2 regions of the Cupriavidus malaysiensis genome follow, and region 2 is predicted to be linked to the other one. Evidence: predicted binding sites of a transcription regulator. Region 2 holds the regulator's gene; the other holds the start of a gene.
The links. Region 2 encodes FNR, which switches genes on or off when oxygen is low (the NO sensors DNR and NnrR bind a similar motif). Its sites were predicted from a motif close to TTGATNNNNATCAA; they were not measured.

Region 1 (4,076 bases), 1.7 Mb from region 2:
TGGACAATATGTCATCATCCATTTCATCCCTGCCATCCCCGACCATCGCAGAGGCGACGATCGGCTCCCCCTCCCAGCCAGGCCCGAGGCCGGCGATGTCGCACACCATCACGATCGAGCAAGGTATCCGCGCGGCCGGCGTCGGCAAGTTCCAGTATCGCCTGTTCGTCATCTTCGGCCTGGTCTGGCTGGCCGACGCGATGCAGGTGCTGTCGATCGGGTTCACCGCGCCTTCGATCGCCTCGACCTTCGGCATCCCGGTTCCGACAGCCTTGCAGACCGGGACGATGTTCTTCGTCGGCATGCTGGTCGGCGCCTTCGTGTTCGGCCGCCTGGCCGACCGCATCGGGCGCCGCCCGGTGCTGATGATGGCCGTGGTGATCGACGCGGCCTGCGGCGTCGCCTCCGCCTTCGCGCCGGACTTCCAGTGGCTGCTGCTGCTGCGCCTGCTGACGGGCATCGGCGTCGGCGGCACCCTGCCGGTCGACTACACCATGATGGCCGAGTTTCTCCCCGCCGACCGCCGCGGCCGCTGGCTGGTCCTGCTGGAGTCGTTCTGGGCGGTCGGCACCATCCTGCTCGCCGTGCTGGCCCTGATCGCCACCACGCATGGCGACAGCGCCTGGCGGCTGATCTTCTTCGTCACCGGCATCCCGGCCCTGGTCGGCGTGGTGTGCCGCCTCTTCGTGCCAGAATCGCCGCTCTACCTGAACCGCTCGGGCCGTTCCGACGAAGCGCGCGCGGTGTTGCGGCGCGTGGCAGCCGCCAATCGCGTCAGCGCCGAGATCCCGCCGCTGGAACCGCAGCAGGCCGAGCGCAAATCGGTCCTGGCGCTGTTCGCCGCGGGATGCCGGCGCCGCACCCTCTGCCTGCTGGCCGCCTGGATGCTCATCTCTGTCGCCTACTACGGCGTCTTCGTCTACCTTCCGGTGAAGCTGGCAGGCCAGGGCTTCGGCTTCATGCGTGGCCAGGTCTTCCTGATCCTGCTGGCGCTGGTACAACTGCCCGGCTTCGCGCTGGCCGCCCACGGCGTCGAGCGCTGGGGCCGCAAGCCGACCCTGATCGGCTTCCTGCTGCTCAGCGCAGCGGGCTGCATGCTCTACAGCCTGGGCCAGTCCCCCGCCATCGTGGTCGGCTCGACCTTGCTGATGAGCTTCGCGCTGCTCGGCACCTGGGGCGCACTCTATGCCTTCACGCCCGAGGTCTACCCGACCGACCTGCGCGCCAGCGGCATGGGCACCGCTGGCGCGATGGCGCGCTTCGGCGGCCTCTTCGCCCCCTCCATCGTCGCCCCCATCATGGCCAGCCAGTTCACGCTCGCGCTGGCGCTGCTGTCATCCTTCCTGGCCGTGGCGGCCCTGGCCATCTTCCTGGTGGACATCGAGTCGAAGAACCGCGCGCTGGACTGAGACAGGATCCCGGGGGCGGTCCCGGAGGAAGGCGGGCCGGCCGACCGCGCGGCGGCCGGCTTCCATTACAATCCGCCTACACCGGCGCGGCGGCCCGGTCGCCCCGACCCGGCCGCCCGCCTCCCCTCTCCCGCCGAGCCCTCGCCGTCGCCATGAAACAAGATCCGCGCTTTCCCAACCTGTTCATCCTCGATCACCCGCTGATCCAGCACAAGCTCTCGCACATGCGCGACAAGGAGACTTCCACGCGCACCTTCCGCGAACTGCTGCGCGAGATCACGCTGCTGATGGGCTACGAGATCACCCGCGAACTGCCGCTGACCACGCGCCGCATCGACACCCCGCTGGTCACCCTGGACGCCCCCGTGATCGCCGGCAAGAAGCTGACCATCGTGCCCGTGCTGCGCGCCGGTGTCGGCATGAGCGACGGCCTGGTCGAACTGATTCCCTCGGCACGCATCGGCCATATCGGCGTCTACCGCGACGAGCAGCACCGTCCGGTGGAATACCTGGTACGGCTGCCCGACCTGGAAGACCGCAGCTTCATCCTGTGCGACCCGATGGTGGCCACCGGCTATTCCGCCGCGCATGCCGTCGACGTGCTCAAGCGGCGCGGCGTCAAGGACGAGGCCATCACCTTCGTGGCGCTGGTGGCCGCGCCCGAGGGCGTGGAAGTGTTCCAGAAGGCCCATCCGGGCGTGAAGCTGTTCGTGGCTTCGCTGGACAGCCACCTGAACGAGGATGCCTACATCGTGCCGGGGCTCGGCGACGCCGGCGACCGCCTGTTCGGCACCAAGAACTGAGACTGAGCGCCGCAGGCGCCATTCGCGGCGGGCTTGACGGACCTCAAGGTCCGCAGCCCGCGAATCCTTACACTCGTCCCTTGAGCGCCGTACAAGCCTGCGGCGCCGCAGTCGCCCCCTGACCGCAGTGCGCGGTATGCCGCGCAAGGAGCAAGGAGACGAGACATGGCAGCCATCAAGATCCTGTTCACCACCGATGTCGGCCTGATGAGCCTGGGCGTCATCGCCTTCATCATCGGCATGGGCACCTTCTTCGCCCGGCTGTTCCGCAGGAAGATGCGCGAGGACGCGGCGCGCGCCGCCGCAGGCGGGAACTGAACGGCAACCGGAGCAGACCTGGGGCGACAACGCAGCAGCAATGGAGCGGCGCGCTGCCGCTCCGGCAGGGCCGCCGGCCTTGCCCGCTGCGCCTACTTCTTCTTGCCCGAGCCGAGCAGGCTGCCGAGCACGCCGCGGATCAGCTCGCGCCCGACCTGCGAGCCCACGGTACGCGCCGCCGACTTGGCCATCGACTCCAGGATGGAATCCCCGCGCCCGCTCTTGCCGGTGCCGCGCGTCAGCGTGCCGAGGATTTCGCCGGCCTGGCCGAGCCAGCCGCCGGTTCCGCCACCGTCGCCCCCAGTTGCCTCGCCTGCGGGAGCCGCGGCCCCGCCGGTCGCCGGGGCCGCGCGGCCCTTGAGCTTTTCATAGGCCGATTCGCGGTCGATGGCCTGGTCGTAGACGCCGGCCACCAGCGACGTCGCCATCAACTGCTTGCGTTCCGCATCGCTGATCGGGCCGATGCGGCTGCCCGGCGCCAGCACCCAGGCGCGCTCGGTCACCCCGGGCGTGCCCCTGGCGTCGAGCAGCGACACCAGCGCCTCGCCCACGCCCAGTTCGCCGATGGCCTGTTCCAGGTCCAGCGCGGGGTTGGCCCGCATGGTGGTGGCGGCCACCTTGACGGCCTTCTGGTCGCGCGGGGTAAAGGCCCGCAAGGCATGCTGGACGCGGTTGCCGAGCTGGCCGAGCACGGCGTCGGGAATGTCGGCCGGGTTCTGCGTGACGAAATACACACCCACGCCCTTGGAGCGGATCAGCCGCACCACCTGCTCGATCTTGTCCAGCAGGGCCTTGGGGGCATCGTTGAAGAGCAGGTGCGCCTCGTCGAAGAAGAACACCAGCTTGGGCTTGTCGAGGTCACCTGACTCGGGCAGCTTCTCGAACAACTCGGACAGCATCCACAGCAGGAAGGTGGCATACAGCTTGGGCGAGTTCAGCAGGCGGTCGGCCGCGAGGATGTTGACCACGCCCTGGCCCTTGTCGGTCTGGATGAGATCCTCCAGGTTCAGCATCGGCTCGCCGAAGAAGACATCGGCGCCCTGCGATTCGAGCGCCATCAGGCTGCGCTGGATGGCGCCGATGGAGGCCGCCGAGATATTGCCGTACTCGGTGGTGAACTGCCCGGCATTGTCTCCCACGTACTGCAGCATCGCGCGCAGGTCCTTGGCGTCGAGCAGCAGCAGGCCGCTGGCATCGGCGATGCGGAACACCAGGTTCAGCACGCCCTGCTGGGTGTCGTTCAGCTCCAGCATGCGCGACAGCAGCAGCGGCCCCATATGGCTCACCGTGGCCCGCACCGGGTGGCCCTTTTCACCGAACACGTCCCACAACGTGGCGGGACAGGCGCCCCAGGCCGGCTCGGGCAGTTGCAGCTCCTGCAGGCGTGCCTTGAGCTTGTCGGTCGGCTGGCCCGCCTGGGAGATGCCGGCCAGGTCGCCCTTGACGTCGGCCAGGAAGACCGGCACCCCGAGCCGCGAGAAGCCCTGCGCCAGCGCCTGCAGGGTCACGGTCTTGCCAGTGCCGGTGGCACCCGTGATCAAGCCGT
Region 2 (4,076 bases):
CGCAAGATCTACCCGCGCTCGGTCAGCGGTGCCTTCTCGAACTGGCGCGTCTGGCTCGTGCTGCTGACGCAGCTGATCTACTACGGTACGCCGTGGCTGCAGTGGAACGGGCGCCAGGCGGTGCTGTTCGACCTGGGCGCGCGCAAGTTCTATATCTTCGGGCTGGTGCTGTGGCCGCAGGACGTGATCTACCTGAGCGTGCTGCTGGTGATCTCGGCGCTGGCCCTGTTCCTGTTCACCGCCATCGCCGGCCGGCTGTTCTGCGGCTATGCCTGTCCGCAGACGGTCTATACCGAGATCTTCATGTGGATCGAGCGGCATGTCGAAGGCGATCGTTTCGCCCGCATCCGCCTCGACGGCGATCCGTGGTCGCTGCGCAAGCTGCGCATCAAGGCGACCAAGCATCTGCTGTGGATCGTGGTGGCGCTGTGGACCGGTTTCACCTTTATCGGCTATTTCGCGCCGATCCGCGAGCTGGGCGGGCAGGTGGCTGCGTTCGCGCTCGGGCCCTGGCAGGCCTTCTGGATGCTGTTCTACGCCTTCGCCACGTGGGGCAACGCGGGCTTCATGCGTGAGCAGGTGTGCAAGTACATGTGTCCCTACGCGCGCTTCCAGAGCGTGATGGTGGACCGCGACACCTTTGTCGTTACCTACGACAGCGGCCGCGGCGACCCGCGCGGCAGCCGCTCGCGCAAGGCCGACCACCGCGCCGCTGGGCTTGGCGACTGCGTCAATTGCAGCATCTGCGTGCAGGTCTGCCCGACCGGCATCGACATCCGCGACGGCTTGCAGTACGAGTGCATCGGCTGCGGCGCCTGCATCGATGCCTGCAACCAGGTGATGGACAAGATGGACTACCCGCGCGGGCTGATCCGCTACACGTCGGAGAACGCGATGCGCAAGGGCTGGTCGGCCCAGGCGACGCGCAAGCGCCTGCTGCGTCCGCGCGTGATGATCTATTCGGCGATCTGGCTGGCACTGCTGGCGGGCTTCGCCATCTCGCTGTCACTGCGCACGCCGCTGAAGGTGGATATCATCCGCGATCGCGGCAGCCTCGGGCGCGAAGTCGAGGGGCGCTGGGTGGAGAACGTCTACCGCCTGCAGCTGATCAATACTAGCGAGGCGCCGATGCAGTTCACCATCCGCGCCGACAGTGCGGAACTCGGCAAGCTGCGCGTGGAGTCCGACGGGGCGACCGGCGAACTCGCACCGACCTCGAACCGCCTGCTGGCCATCCGCGTGCGCGTGCCGCTCGAGCAGGCGCGGCAGGGCACGCACAAGATCCGCGTGACGGTGCAGGGCGGCCAGGAGGAGGGGCATGTCGTCGAGGTGAACCAATCGACCAGTTTCATCGTGCCGCGCGACCTGTAGGGCGTGCGGAGGGGATTGCCGCAGGGCAGACAAGCGGGGCGGCCACGATGCCGCCGTGCGTAACAGCAAGGAGCGAAGCCATGCAAGGACCCGCCCGACAATCATTGACGGACGCCGGCACGATGCAGCAGGCCGTGCGGCCGTGGTGGAAGGAACCCTGGCCCTGGCTGCTGATGAGCGGGCCGCTGGCGGCGATGGCCGCCTGCGGCGTGACCATCTGGCTGGCGATGACGCATCCCGACAAGCCGATCGAGGAGGGCGTCAGCCGGCACGGGCTGGTGGTCGAGCGGCAGGGCGCGGCGCGGGCAGTGTCCGGCGCGACAGCCACGGAGCGGCCATGAGACTGCGCTGGCTGATGTGGGTCCTGTGGCCGGCCTTCCTGGTCGCCGGTGTGGCAACCGCCGCGGTGTTCTCGCTGGTGGATCCAAGCGATCTCAGGCTGTTCGGGCGGCCGGTCGAGGCCTCGCGCGAGGCGGTCTACACCATCGGCTTCCTGCTGGCCTGGCTGCTGTGCTCGCTGTCGAGCGCCCTGACCTTTTATACGATGCCGGTGCGCCTCGGCGATACCGACGAACTGGAGTAGGGGATGCGCGCAGGCCGAAGGGCTGGGCAGAACGGGGCCTGTCGAAGGCGCCGGATGCCTGCGCCCTCGGCTTGGTCAGCAGCTCTTGCCGTAGATCTGCTTGATGCCGGGTACGTCGACCAGCTTGACGTGGCGCTGGCGGATCTGGATCAGCCCGGCCTCGGCGAAGCGCGAGAACAGGCGGCTGACGGTTTCCAGCTTGAGGCCGAGATAACTGCCGATTTCCTCCCGGCTCATGCGCAGCACGAACTCGGTCGACGAGTAGCCGCGCTCCGACAGGCGCTCGGACAGGTTGACCAGGAAGGCGGCCAGGCGCTCCTCGGCGCGCATGGAGCCGAGCGTCAGCAGCATGACCTGGTCCTGCGTGATCTCCTTGCTCATCATGCGCAGGAACTGCTGTTGCAGCGACGGCACGGTGGTCGACAGGGTCTGCAGGTCGTTGAAGCGCATCACGCAGACCTCGGTGTCTTCCAGTGCGGTAGCATCCGACGCGTGCTGCATCTCGCCGAGGCCGTCGAGTCCGACGACTTCGCCCGGCAGGTGGAAGCCGGTGATCTGCGAGCGCCCGTCTTCCATCGTCACGTGTGTCTTCAGGGTGCCGAAGCGCACCGCGTAGACTGCGCTCAGGGGTTCGCCGAGCCGGTAGAGCGTCTCGCCCTTGTGGACTCGCACGCGTTCCTTCACCAGCGAGTCGATCTTTTCGATGTCGTTGCGGTTCATGCCGACCGGCACGCACAGGTGTCCGAGCGAGCAGGACGAGCAACGGGGCGACATCGCGGTGACGGGGATGGAATTGAGCAAGCCGGGGCCTATTGTCGTTGAGCTGCGAGGGCGCAATTTCTGCATTTTACTGTGTGAAGGCATCCGAAGGGGAGCGAAAGTTGACTGCGGCGGTCTTTTTCAGTGTTTTTCTGCTGGCCTTGCTGGGTGGCGTGCACTGCGCAGCCATGTGCGGCGGCATTGCACTGGCGGTCGAGAGGCCGCAGGCGGAAGCGCCGGTCGTCGTGCAGCGCAGGCCGCGGGACTGGTTGCGTGAACAGTTATCCATGCATGCGGGGCGGGTGGTGACTTACATGCTGCTCGGTGCCGCGCTGGGCGCGGTCGGCGCCGGTGCCTGGCGAGCCCAATACCTGCCGCTGCAGCGCGGCCTGTTTGCCGCTGGCAGCATGGTCCTGCTGGGCACCGGCCTGTGGCTGCTGGCCGGGCGCGCGCCGCAGTTCGCCGCGCTGGAGCGCTTGGTGGCGCGTGGGGCCGGAGCCCTGGCAGGCCGCCTCCGCGGGCGGCGCGCCGGTGCCCCGTCCGCCCCGATTCAGGTCCGCCCGCGCTTGCTCAGGCGTTTCGGCATCGGTCTGGCGTGGGGGCTGGTGCCGTGCGGCATGGTTTACGGTGCGCTCACCCTATCGTTGCTTGCCGGCAACGCGTTGTCGGGGGCCTTGCTGATGGGGGTATTCGGTCTCGGGACCTTGCCCAACCTGCTGATGCTGTCCGGCCTGTCCGGCGCGTTGCGCGGCTGGTCGCGCCGGCCCTGGGTGCGCGTCGGTGCCGGCGTGGCAGTGATGGGGTTTGGTGCGGCCGGGCTTGTGCGGGCGGCGATGTTGCCGCACACGCTCGCCGCACACGGCTTCTGTGTGGTGTTCTGAAGGGGGCTCTTCTGTTTTGGTGATGCGTGAGGCACTTTGTCGGGTGTGCCGAAGGCGCCGCGCTGGTGATGGGCGGTTGCAGCGCCGGGCCGGAATGCCCTACAATCGGCAGCATTGCAGTATCTATCGCGCTGGCGCTGCCGCGCGCATGGCCGGGCAACTCGAACGGCCGTCCTGAGGCCAGTCCGGGCAGAATGTTGCTGACGGACGTAGCCACCTCGCAGCAAGCCATGCCGGTTGACAAGATCTCCGGTTCAAAAGACCGGCTGGGCGTTGCGCGACGGGAGGTGCGCAACACCGTGCGGATGACTGCATCGTTCTTGCGGCGGAAGGGGTTGGACCCGTTCGCGCCGATCCGCCGCTCCAGAAGGGCGGTGCAACGCAAGAGGCCTTTCGGCCGGCGCTGAGGCCGGCAGCAGGGCAATTCTCCGCCGGACTGACCCGGCAACCCGAAGCAGAATAAGATGGGCGCGCGGCTTTCA

Region 1: the regulator FNR is predicted to act here: its motif matches at 2,246-2,259, upstream of BKK80_RS06630 (DUF3149 domain-containing protein).

The regions. Positions count from the first base shown of each region.
Region 1 is NZ_CP017754.1:1,534,638-1,538,713, reverse strand. Features, by position in the region: gene BKK80_RS06640 (MFS transporter) at 96-1,409, shown strand; gene upp (uracil phosphoribosyltransferase) at 1,562-2,212, shown strand; gene BKK80_RS06630 (DUF3149 domain-containing protein) at 2,378-2,530, shown strand; gene BKK80_RS06625 (helicase HerA-like C-terminal domain-containing protein) at 2,623-4,076, opposite strand, start outside.
Region 2 is NZ_CP017754.1:3,209,950-3,214,025, reverse strand. Features, by position in the region: gene ccoG (cytochrome c oxidase accessory protein CcoG) at 1-1,371, shown strand, start outside; gene BKK80_RS14510 (hypothetical protein) at 1,494-1,712, shown strand; gene BKK80_RS14505 (hypothetical protein) at 1,709-1,954, shown strand; gene fnr (fumarate/nitrate reduction transcriptional regulator Fnr) at 2,030-2,755, opposite strand; gene BKK80_RS14495 (sulfite exporter TauE/SafE family protein) at 2,836-3,594, shown strand.